3 regions of the Cytobacillus mangrovibacter genome follow, and region 2 is predicted to be linked to each of the others. Evidence: a T-box and tRNA genes for the amino acid it is inferred to sense, from the RefSeq annotation. Region 2 holds a T-box; the other regions hold tRNA genes.
The links. A T-box is a leader RNA that pairs with one kind of tRNA and senses whether it is charged. The one in region 2 lies ahead of argS (arginine--tRNA ligase), so its partner is inferred to be a tRNA-Arg.
Positions count from the first base shown of each region.

Region 1: it encodes a tRNA-Arg, which carries the amino acid that the T-box ahead of argS (arginine--tRNA ligase) is inferred to sense. The anticodon was not compared.
Region 3: it encodes a tRNA-Arg, which carries the amino acid that the T-box ahead of argS (arginine--tRNA ligase) is inferred to sense. The anticodon was not compared.

Region 1 is NZ_JBIACJ010000004.1:194,203-198,492, forward strand. It holds gene whiA (DNA-binding protein WhiA) at 1-368, shown strand, start outside; gene ACFYKT_RS09485 (HPr family phosphocarrier protein) at 402-656, shown strand; gene clpP (ATP-dependent Clp endopeptidase proteolytic subunit ClpP) at 797-1,402, opposite strand; tRNA gene ACFYKT_RS09495 (tRNA-Arg) at 1,717-1,788, shown strand; gene ACFYKT_RS09500 (hypothetical protein) at 2,006-2,248, shown strand; gene rpoN (RNA polymerase factor sigma-54) at 2,414-3,745, shown strand; gene ACFYKT_RS09510 (glutaredoxin family protein) at 3,759-4,034, shown strand; gene ACFYKT_RS09515 (sugar-binding transcriptional regulator) at 4,262-4,290, shown strand, end outside.
Region 2 is NZ_JBIACJ010000007.1:265,424-269,713, reverse strand. It holds gene ACFYKT_RS14850 (MFS transporter) at 1-503, opposite strand, end outside; gene argS (arginine--tRNA ligase) at 1,028-2,716, opposite strand; T-box leader at 2,765-2,979, opposite strand; gene ACFYKT_RS14840 (hypothetical protein) at 3,108-3,536, opposite strand; gene ACFYKT_RS14835 (hypothetical protein) at 3,995-4,290, shown strand, end outside.
Region 3 is NZ_JBIACJ010000005.1:206,632-210,921, reverse strand. It holds gene rph (ribonuclease PH) at 1-620, shown strand, start outside; gene ACFYKT_RS11350 (XTP/dITP diphosphatase) at 637-1,248, shown strand; gene ACFYKT_RS11345 (metallophosphoesterase) at 1,245-1,766, shown strand; tRNA gene ACFYKT_RS11340 (tRNA-Arg) at 1,895-1,968, shown strand; T-box leader at 2,460-2,715, shown strand; gene ilvB (acetolactate synthase large subunit) at 2,794-4,290, shown strand, end outside.

The sequences.
Region 1 (4,290 bases), on a different contig from region 2:
CGGAATTCTTGGGTGTGGTTGGTGCTCATAGTGCCTTGCTAAAGTTTGAAGACATACGGATTGTTCGTGATATGAGAAATTCCGTTAACCGACTCGTTAATTGTGAAACAGCGAACTTAAATAAAACGATTGGTGCTGCAATACGCCAAGTAGAAAATATACGGTTTATCGATGAAACGGTCGGCTTGCATATTTTACCTGATAAACTTAGGGAGATTGCAGAGCTGCGTGTCGCCTATCAGGATGTCACTTTAAAAGAGCTTGGTGAAATGGTTTCTGGGGGAAACATTAGTAAATCAGGGATTAATCATCGTTTAAGAAAAATAGATGAGATTGCTGAAAAGCTACGAATAGGGGAAACGATTTAAGGTTGATCATTTTATAAGGGAGGAAAGGAAGAAATGGTTGAGAAACAGATAGAAGTGAAATTAAAAACGGGATTACAGGCGCGGCCGGCAGCATTATTTGTTCAAGAAGCAAACCGGTTTGCATCAGACGTTTTTCTTGAAAAAGATGGTAAGAAAGTAAATGCAAAAAGCATCATGGGATTAATGAGCCTTGCAGTTAGCTCTGGTTCAGTAATTACATTAATGGTCGACGGCAGAGATGAGACAGAAGCGCTTGAAGAACTGTCCAACTATATTCAGCAAGAATAGGAAACAAGGGGACGTTTCTCTTGTTTCTTTTTTTTGCTAAATGAACAGAGGAACGGAAGAACCGTCCCTCTGTTTTTTAGTGCTCGATAAACAAAAAAACACATGGGGTTCGATTAAGAAATCCCATGTGTTCTATATTTTTACTTCTCTTTTTTGTCTTCTGCAGGATTACGAGTAATAATTTTATCGACTAATCCGTATTCTAATGCTTTTTCGGCAGTCATGAAATTATCGCGATCTGTATCTCTTGCAATGACTTCAAGCGGTTGGCCTGTGCGTTCAGAAAGAATCGTATTTAGCTTATCACGAAGGAATAGAATTCGTTTAGCTGCAATTTCGATTTCCGTTGCTTGCCCTTGAGCTCCACCTAGTGGTTGATGAATCATCACTTCACTGTTTGGAAGAACATAGCGCTTGCCTTTTTCACCAGCTGCAAGCAAGAATGCACCCATTGAAGCGGCCATACCTGTACAAATTGTTGAAACATCTGCTTTAATGTACTGCATTGTGTCATAGATTGCCATACCAGCAGTAATGCTTCCACCTGGGCTGTTAATATATAATGTAATATCTTTCTCAGGGTTTTCAGCTTCTAAGAATAATAATTGTGCTACAATCGAGTTGGCCACATTATCATCGATCGCACTGCCAAGCATGATAATACGGTCTTTTAAAAGACGGGAGTAGATATCGTACGCGCGCTCTCCACGGTTTGTTTGTTCAATAACTGTAGGGATTAAGTTCATCTCTTTATTCCTCCTTTAATTAAGTAAGGGTTGACATACAAAATCGATACTTGAGCTCTTCCTTTTGAAAAGGGTTTTCTAAGAAACATGTATGTAATATTATGATACACTGATGGTCAATAAAGGTCAAACAATACACTTACATTTGCCTGATTATTTATTCGACAATAAATGAGCTCTACGCACTTGGTTTCCATTACTCCATCATACCCGCTCCACCAGTTTTTAAACAAAAGATCCCTTGCAATGTTGAAAAAAATCGCATATAATTTATATTTGTAACACAAATGCTTATCATTGGTAATTTTTCTAATGCCCTCGTGGTGCAACGGATAGCACGTAAGATTCCGGTTCTTAAAATGGGGGTTCGATTCCCTCCGAGGGCGCTACTTATAGTTTGAAAAAATCAAAGTGTTTCCACGTTTCTTTCGTGGAAACACTTTTTTTATGTTTATTTTTAGGAGAGGGGTAAGCGATAATTGAAGATATCCTGATTTTTTTAAGGTTTTGAATGTAGAATGTAACTTATGTGTGGATTATTAAAATATTACTAGATTTACCTGTTATCAAAAAAAACTCAATATGTAAAAGGAGGAGGATCAAATGTTAAATCAAACGCCGATCTGGTTAAGAGTATTTGTTGTTATTCTCTTGATCTTATCAACCTACTTTTTAATTAATGGAAATAGTAAGTTGATGTTTGTGACCTCTCAACTTTTGCTCTTTACAGCTTCAGTAACAAAAGTCTATTTTGGCTCAAAAACTAAAGATAAAAATTACAACTTCTACTTAGTTATGACAGTGATTTTTGGCCTTTCATTTATAACGGGGATCTTTTTCCTATAAGCAAGCTGATTTATTTAGAAAGCTGCGACCCATAGGCTATCCCCTTTTATTACTTCTGTTTCTCACTTTTTTGTTTCAAACAGTTCCACTAGAAACCTCATGACAATATTTTTCCATACAACATTCCTTCACGTTATTGTAAAATGAACACGAGGGGGGATGAAGATGAACTTACAAGCAGGGTTATGGCAGCAGCAGACTATGAAGCTAGCGATGACGCAAGAGCTGACACAGGCCATTGCTTTATTGCAATATAATGCACAGGAGCTTTCTGCATTCCTAGAGAATAAAGCATTGGAAAACCCCTTATTGCAGATAGAGCCTGGCAATGTGCAAGCCATGGACCCACGGAAGGACCGAGTGAAGCCGACTCGTAAAAAAGTGGATAAAGATAAGCAAAATTGGATAGAACAGATTGGTGAAACAGTCGCCTTTCTTGATGAATATTTAAAATCTCAGTTAGACTTTAATCATTTAAATTCTGATAGAAAAAGAGTATTTGATTATTTGATTGAGTGCATAGATGAAAACGGTTACATGCGTACTGAATTAAGTGAAGTTGCTGCGTATTTTCAAATTTCGGAAGAAGAAGCTTTTGAGAGTTTGAAGCTTCTGCAGGAATTGGAGCCTGCTGGGATCGGTGCCCGTAATTTGCAGGAATGTCTCCTTCTGCAACTAAAGAGGGATGAGAAAAGAAACCAGCTTGCTGAAGAAATTATCGAAAAGTACTTTAACGCTTTTGCCGAGAAAAAGTGGAAGGACATTTCGAAGAATCTAGATATTCAGATGAGTGAGATTCAAGAGGTTTTTGATCGGGTGCAACAATTAAATCCAAGGCCAGCTGCCTCTTTTCAACATGAAAAATCAGCTTACATAGTGCCAGATGTGATTGTTCAGTGGGATGGTTCCTCATTCTCGGTAAGTGTATTTGATGAAGCACTTCCGAAAATTAGTTTTAATGAAGCATACTATCAAAAGTTCTCCTCTAATCATGATAAACAGGTAAGCCGCTTTATTCAGGAAAATCAGCAGGATTACCAATGGATCATGAGAAGTATCGAGCAGCGAAAAGAAACATTAACGAAGGTTTCTTTGAAAATTGTAGAAAAACAGCAGGACTTTTTCATGAATGGACCGACCCAATTGCGGCCAATGACGATGAAGGAGATCGCAGATGAACTTGAGATTCACGAATCGACTGTCAGCCGAGCTGTAAGGGAGAAATACGCGCAAACCCCTTTTGGCACGTTTGAATTAAGATCGTTCTTCTCGAGTACAATCAAAACGACATCAGATGAGAATACCTCGTCCAAACAAGTAAAGACGATTATTAGTCAATTGGTAGAGGGCGAAAATAAACAGAAGCCACTATCTGATCAAGAAATTGTTCATTTGTTAAAAGAGCAGGAGGGCATGGTCGTTTCCAGAAGAACGATTGCCAAATATCGGGATCAGCTTGGCATCCAGTCCTCTTCAAAGAGAAAACGGTATGATTGAAAGGAGAATAATTGTGGATAAAAGTACACTTGTGCTTTATACTCGCAGCCGCTGTCCATTATGTGATAAAGCCAAAAAGATTGTTCTTGAGCTGCAAGAAGAGTGGGATTTTATTTTTCAAGAGATGGATATCGATTCGAGTGACGAACTAACTGAAAAATACGGAATTATGATTCCAGTTGTTGAGATTGATGGAGAAGAAATTCAATATGGACAAATTGATCATCTGACCATTAGTGAAGCGTTTTCAGAAAAAAGTAAATCTTTATCGCAGATTAACGGGCAGTAAATTCCCATAAAATAAATGGGAATAACTGCCCGTAAAGGCCCGATAAGTGAAACTAACCTTCAGTGTGGAAAAGCACCCCACTGAAGGAAGTTTCACTTTATAATTGAATTCAATGATTACTCCTGTTAAAATGAAAGTATAGCAGGAGTGATTTTTTTTGCTTCAATCGGGACATAATATGTCTACGAGGGACAAAAAACGTCCAATATCAATGAAGGGGAAAATCAATGTACTCATTAATTGATGTTCAAAAGAG
Region 2 (4,290 bases):
ACAAATGTTGTTTCCTTTCCCCAAAAAGCAAGTACGACCCCTCCGAAAGTCCAGCCTGCAAACAAAAATGTTTGATCCACACTTGAAATCAGACTATTCGCTTTCACTCTTGCATTTTCAGGGACAATCACTTTTACTAAAGAGCTTTTAATTGGTGAAAAAAAGCCATTAAAAAATGAAATAATGGATAACAGAATAAAGATCATAACTAAAATAGCCACAGTCAATTTCTTGTGAAACAGCACAAATAGTCCTGCAAGCAATAACAATTGAGTCACTTGTGCAAATATTAGCAAATACGTAAGCTTCCATCGATCAGACACTACAGGCAAAACAATTCCGCTTCCCATACGTGCGATGACACTTACTAATGTGACTGCAGCTGACAATGTTGTTGAGCCCGTTTCATTATAGAGATGTAAAACAACTACCATGGTATACAATGCAAATCCGAGATTTGTTGATGTTTGACTGATAAGTAATGCATAGTAGGAACGGTTCAAAGGGTATCTCCTCTTCTGTAAAGTAACTAGAATCTTTTTTTATAAGCTAGTAAATTAGAGTGAAACGAAAATAGGCTTTTCACTAAAAGATTACGACTATATTATACCATCTCCTCGTTCATTGATTGACGTTAGGCATGATTAGTATCTATTCGTTACTATGAATGTGATTTTCATTAGATGATGGGGATGATTTACTTCATTTCACTGTAAAAAAACAGGCTTAAAATGCAAGAATGGAAAACCTTCTTGTATTTCAAGCCTCACTTAAGTTATTGAAATCCCCCTGTATCCTGATTATCTCCCATCATATAGTTTGAACTATCTCCGGGCTTTGCGTTAGGATTGGTCGGTATCGGAGGATGATTATTAATTTTTTTATGTCTCCTGTCTATAAAGAAAGCAAATGCTAATATCGTAAGCACGATGATAATTAGAAACCAAATCGTACAACTCACACTCCTTATTTTCCCACTCTATCATAGAATATGGTTGTGATGAATATTCAGTACCTTCTTTAAAAATTACATTTCTTTTGGTGCCTCAATTCCCAATAATCTTAACCCTTCTTTCAGAACAATTTGAACGGCATAAACAAGTGATAATCTTGCTTGTTTTTGTTCTTGATCATCGAGAATACGGACAGATCCATAATATTTATTAAAAGCCTTGGAAAGGTCAAGAACATATTTAGCCATTTGAGACGGATCACAATCATTAAAAGCACGAGTAATTACATTGGGAAAGGCCATTAAATTTGTTATTATTGGCCATGCTTCATTATCTGAAAGGGCTAACTGGTCATTGCTTTCCAAATAGTTCCCCTTTTTCAAAATAGAGGTTGCACGAGCATGTGTATATTGGACATACGGACCCGTTTCTCCTTCAAAGCGCAACATGTCTTCCAACGAAAATTCAATATCATTTAATCGATCATTTTTTAAATCATGGAATATAACTGCACCTACTCCAACTTGACGAGCAACAATCTCTTTAGATGCAAGTGCTGGATTCTTATCGATAATATTATTCTTGGCAAGATTTATCGCATCCATTAACACTTGTTCTAATAATACAACTTTCCCCTTTCGTGTAGACATTTTCTTTCCGTCTTTCAGCATCATCCCAAATGGAATATGTTTGAGTCCTTCATGCCATGTATACCCCATTTTTTGCAATACTTCGAACAATTGTTTAAAATGGAGCGTTTGTTCGTTCCCTACAATATATAATGACTGAACAAACTGGTAAGTATCGTGACGATAAATAGCTGCTGCTAAATCACGAGTAGCATAGAGAGTGGTTCCATCTTTTTTCTTAATTAAACAAGGTGGTAAATCATTATCGATTACGACAACTTTTGCTCCCTCTGATTCTTTTAATAACTTCTTTTCCTCTAATATTTGAACCACTTGATCCATTTTATCATTATAAAAAGCTTCACCATGAGTTGAATCAAAGCTCACACCTAATAATTTATATATATTGGAAAACTCCTCCAACGATTCATCTCTAAACCATTTCCACAGTTCCAGAGCCTCTTCGTCTCCTTCTTCTAGCTTCTTAAACCAAAGTCTCCCTTGATCGTTTAAATCAGCATTTCGTTCAGCCTCTTCATGAAACTGAACATATAATTTTAGAAGCTCTTTGATTGGATTTTCCTTTACCTTTTGTTCTTCCCCCCACAGTTTATAAGCAACAATTAATTTTCCGAACTGTGTACCCCAATCACCTAAATGATTGATTCTAATTGGCTTGTATCCACATTTTTCAGAGATTAATGCGATCGCATTCCCAATTACTGTAGAACGTAAATGTCCCATTGAGAAAGGCTTTGCAATATTAGGAGATGAAAAGTCAATTGTGATTACTTCTTGATCTCCTATGTTTACATCCCCATATTTTTCTTTTTTCGAGATAACTTCCTGAATAATGTATGAGGACACTTCTCTTTTATTTAAAAATACGTTGACATACCCGTTTACTGCTTCAGCATTTTGAAATTCATTGGACAACTGAACTTTCTGTGTAATTTCAAGTGCAATCGTTTGTGGTGCTTTACGGTAAATTTTTGCTAATTCAAAGCATGGGAATGCCAAATCGCCCATATGCTCAAATTTCGGCTTTTCAATCATACTTTTCAACTTACTTTTTTCCATATAATCTTTTAATTGACCATAGAGAACATCTGCTAAAGCATCTTTATAATCCACCATTTTTTTCCCTCCCAAAAATAAAAAACACCCGTCTCTTTTCCGAAGAAAAGAGACGGGTGTTTCACTAACCCGCGGTACCACTCTACTTGTTTCATAAAAAACCACTCAATTTGATAACGGGGTCTACCCCGACTTCTCCTACTTACGTTCAGAAAAGCATCTCCAAAGTGCGGTTCATTATTTGCCACATGATCAGGCTTCCACCATCCCTGACTCGCTTTGCTGCAACAAACAACTACTCTCTTTGTCATTGATTTTAAAAAAGTATTTTCAATTATTATAGCCGTTCGTATCGAATTTGCAATAATTATTTGGATATTTTAATTATAGAAATTTCCTTTGCCTCGTATAGGGTGCTATGAATAAAGGTACCATCTTATCTCATTACTTATTTATTCATATGTTCATAATCTAATACTTCCACTTTGAACCCATGACCGCATCCAATTTTGGGGCTGTCGCAACTCGGAGATACTCTTACTTTAACCAAGTCTTGTGCATAGTTGACTGGGGCAATTCTTTCGTCAGGAACTTGAAGACTTATAGAAATATCATATGAATGATTGTTGTTATACACAATACCAACAATCCTTTGTGCTTGCCAACGAAAAGCAGCATAATCATTACTAGGATACTCTTGCATCACCCTTTTATCTATATATGGAAATATAATATCTCTAATAATGTCTTCTGGTGTAACATACCAGTCATCTGCATACGGTTTAATTTCCTTTGTTTCTGGAAGGTTTTTAGCCTTTACTATAATATTTACGGATAACATTAATAAAATCGTAAAGAGAACAATCATTTTCTTCATGATATCACTCCCATGAAATAATACAGTTAGATTTAGCATTCTAAAATAATATTATCCACAACAACAGTAATCCGTATTTCCAAACCTTATTGTTTCGATCGACATTAATTAACCAAATTAATGTTCAATATATTTTATCCGTTAGTAATACAAGAAAAGCTGACTAACCAACAGCTCCGTTCTTTAACTCTTGCCCCTATTACGTCAAGATGCCTTATCGAACTTCAATTATAAAAGCATAACTTGAGCTTCCCTTTTCCCAACTTGCATGGACATCGTAAATATAAAATAACAAAATAATATCCTCCTTTTTGTGTGTTGGAGGAATTATTGCCTAGATTCTAGAAATGGAAACAAAAGTATTGAACCATCGGACGGAATAGCTACACTAAACAACGAACAAACTGTTGAAACATTATAAACACACAAACGTCTAACTAATAGAGGAGGAGATTTACTTGAAAAAGGTTATAGGAGTTGCCGGTTTGGTAATTATCATTTCTCTTGTAAGTGTCCTTATGTTTACAAATGATTTTTCAAATATCAAAAAGGTAGAATACCAAAAGTATAATCACTCTAATGGCACTTTCGGTGAAGTAATTGTAATTGATGACAATGATCGAATTATCCAAATTACGAAGATATTTAACAAAGGAAAACACCAAAATATTCAATATAAGAAGGCTAATCACGAAAGCTTTAAATTAACTTTAACGTATGAGGATAAAACTACTGAAATCATCAGGATTTGGGG
Region 3 (4,290 bases), on a different contig from region 2:
GTGTGCCTCCTTTTATGCGAGGGGAAGGAAAGGGCTGGATAACAGCAGAGTATTCGATGCTTCCTAGGGCAACAGAGACAAGAAATATTAGAGAAGCGGCAAAAGGGAAAATTACGGGCCGGACGATGGAGATCCAACGCTTGATTGGACGTGCTTTACGAGCGGTTGTTGACTTGGAAGCGCTTGGAGAAAAAACGATCTGGCTTGACTGTGATGTGATCCAGGCAGATGGCGGCACAAGAACCGCATCGATTACGGGAGCGTTTGTGGCGATGGCACTAGCTTTAGAAAAAGTAAGTACATCGAAAAAGATGAAAAGATATCCCATTAAAGATTTTTTAGCAGCAACTAGCGTTGGGATATTAGAGAACAAGCAAGTGGTCGTTGATTTAAATTATATTGAGGATTCAAAAGCACATGTCGATATGAATATTGTCATGACGGGAAATGGCGAATTTGTCGAATTACAGGGGACAGGTGAGGAAGCGACTTTTTCTTACAATGAGCTTCAAGATTTGCTAAAAGCTGGGCAGGATGGGATTGTCCAATTATTTGAAATTCAAAAAGAAGCACTTGGCGAAGAAATCACTAGTAAAATACAGTCAAGAAACGAGAAATAAGGGAAGGTGCACGGGAATGTCTGAGGTTATTATTGCAACAAAGAATCAAGGAAAAGCAAAGGAATTTACTCGAATGTTCCAACCGCTAGGCTTTGAAGTGAAGACACTGTTAGATTTTCCAGAAATAAAGGATGTTGAAGAGACAGGAACAACCTTCGAGGAAAATGCGATATTGAAAGCAGAAACGATTGCTAGGCTTCTTGATAGAATGGTTATTGCAGATGATTCAGGTCTTGCGATTGATGCGCTAGAAGGAAGACCAGGGATTTATTCGGCTAGATATGCCGGAGAAGAAAAAAGCGATGAAGCCAATATGAACAAAGTGCTAGAAGAGCTTACAGATGTGCCAGATAATGAGCGAAAGGCAAGATTTTTCTGTGCTCTTGCAGTGGCATCACCAGGAAAAGAAACCTTTATAGTCTCTGGGACATGTGAAGGGCTAATATTACGTGAAAAAAGGGGCTCCTACGGATTTGGCTATGATCCGATTTTCTTTGCAATTGAGAAAGGAAAGGCGATGGCAGAGCTCACACCTGAAGAAAAAGCGCAAATTAGTCACCGTGCAAATGCCCTGCGTAAATTAGAAAGTGAACTACCCTCTCTTCTAGCTGGAGCCGGGAAAAAGTGAAAATTCTAATTGTCAGTGACAGTCATGGACTCACAGAGGAGCTGCGGGAAATAAAGGCACAATATGCCGATGAGGTTCAAATGATGATCCATTGCGGAGATTCAGAGCTTCAAGCAGATGAGAAAGTTTTAGAAAACTTTATAGTTGTTCAGGGTAATTGTGACTTTTCAGGGCAATTTCCTGAGGCTCTAGTTGAAGAAATTGGCGGTCTGCGTATTTTTGTTACCCATGGCCACCTCTATTCAGTTAAATCAACACTGCTGAATCTTTCTTTACGTGCCCAAGAAGCAGCTGCGAATATTGTTTGTTTTGGACATTCTCATTTCCTTGGGGCAGAAATGATTGATGGCATTCTTTATATCAACCCTGGAAGCATCAGGCTGCCAAGAGGAAGAACAGAAAAAACTTTTGTTATTTTAGAAGTAAATGAGAATGAGATGAAACTTCATGTTCATGATCTTAATCATGGAAAGCTAGATGACTTAACCCAAGTATTTTCACTTCCAAAAAGAGATTGAACAGCATATACTACTAGGGAAGCTAAAAAACTTCCCTAGTAAAAAAATATCAATTTTGTGTTGACTTTTAATTGTTTGCCTTATATAATAAAACTTGTCGTTGAAATACTTTTTAAAAATTTTATTAAGTCCCAGTAGCTCAGCTGGATAGAGCATACGCCTTCTAAGCGTACGGTCGGGAGTTCGAATCTCTCCTGGGACGTTATTTACACATCAGACTAGCTATATATTTTATTTTTAAAAACTCACTTCTTTAGATGAGTTTTTTTTATGTTAAATTTTCCTCGAATAATTGCCTTAATCATGCCCGCAATCGATTAAGAGGTGATGCTAAGAGAACGATAAGGAGCTAATCGTTCCCTTAATCGATCAAATCACAAAACAATGGTAACGATAATGCGTTTCAACATGAAAAGCTCATTGGAAAAATATTTTTATAATCTTACAGAATATTTACAGGTCAACGATGAAAGCGTATACAATTAATCAGATTAATTTAAATTATCAAACAATTTTTAAAAAGGGTGTTGACGGTTTAATAAAATGGGCGTAAGATAGTCCTCAATATAAGAAATCAAAAAATTATGAAATAAAAACCAGCCAACTTTTAGGTTAGCGAAACCAATTAATACATAGTTTTTTTTAACCTAAAAATTCAATGGTTTAAAGTGCTAAAACAAAAAATATAATAGCTATAAAGCGAAGAAGAGGATAAGTAGTTTTATGAATTGGAATTTACAGAGAGCCGGAGCTGCTGTGAACCGGTAATTCCCCCATAAAATGAACTCACCTCAGAGCATCAGCTTGAAAGAGTCAATCGAGTAGAGTTGATCGGGTGTCTATCACCCGTTATCAAAACGGACAGGAAATAGTTGTCCATAAGTGCATGCAGATTGCGTGAATTTAGGGTGGTACCGTGGAATGGGATTAAAGCCTTTTCACCCCTTATACCTAGGATTAGTAGGTTTTTAAGGGGTGGAAAGGCTTTTTATATTGAATTAAAGGAAAAAGAGGAGGTTTTATACAAATGTTGCAGCAAGCTGCCATGGCAGAATCAAAGGCTAAGACCGAAATGGTCACTGGTGCTGATCTGTTATTAGAGGCCTTGGAAAAAGAAAAGGTGGAAGTGATCTTTGGATATCCTGGAGGAGCTGTACTTCCGATTTATGACAAGCTCTATGATTCAAAAATTCTCCACGTTTTGCCAAGGCATGAGCAAGGAGGAATTCATGCAGCGGAAGGGTATGCAAGAATTTCCGGGAAACCTGGGGTGGTTATTGCCACATCTGGCCCAGGAGCAACGAACATTGTTACGGGTCTCACAGACGCAATGATGGACTCTCTTCCGCTCGTCGTATTCACTGGTCAGGTTCCGACAAATGTAATCGGTTCTGATGCTTTCCAAGAAGCAGATGTTTTAGGGATTACAACACCGATTACGAAATACAATTACCAAGTTCGAAGGATTGAAGATATCCCTCGAATTGTGAAAGAGGCATTTTATATTGCAACAAGCGGAAGACCAGGGCCAGTCTTGATAGATATTCCAAAAGATATTGCAGCAACTGTATCAAAACCTCCAGAAGAACAAGAGATAAAGCTACCTGGCTATCAGCCAACCGTACAGCCTAACTATTTGCAAATCAGAAAACTATCTGAGGCAGTTAGTCGGGCGAAAAAGCCAGTTATACTTGCTGGAGCTGGTGTCCTTCTTGGGCAAGCTTCGAGTGAATTAAAAGCATATGCAGAACAGCAGCAGCTTCCCGTTATTCATACACTTCTTGGTTTAGGCGGATTCCCAGCAGACCATCAACTGTTTGTTGGAATGGCTGGCATGCATGGCTGTTATGCATCGAATATGGGTTTAAGCGAATGTGATTTATTAATTAATATTGGAGCAAGATTTGATGACCGGCTTACAGGAAATTTGCAATTCTTTGCCCCTCATGCAACGGTTGCTCACATCGATATTGATCCAGCTGAAATTGGGAAGAACGTTCCAACAGCCATACCAGTTGTTGCAGATGCAAAAGAAGCATTAAAAGAATTAATCAAGCAAAATGGAAAACCGCCAGCCCATTCGGAATGGTTGGAACAAATTCATAAATGGCAAGAGGAGTATCCTTATCATTATGGGGAGTCAGACACTCTTAAGCCCCAAAAAGTGTTAGAGATGCTTTATGAAAAAACAGCTGGGGATGCAATCGTCGTCACAGATGTTGGGCAGCACCAAATGTGGGCAGCACAGTATTACCAATTTAAAAAAGCGAATCGATGGGTGACTTCAGGTGGTCTTGGAACCATGGGTTTTGGATTACCGGCAAGCATTGGAGCGCAGCTAGCTGATCCGGAACGATGTGTCATTGCTGTTCTTGGGGATGGCGGATTTCAAATGTCTACACAAGAGCTTACAGTCATTAAAGAATTAAATCTCCCGATAAAAATCGCAATATTCAATAATTTATCACTCGGAATGGTTCGGCAATGGCAGGAAATCTTTTATGACAAACGGTATTCCCATAGT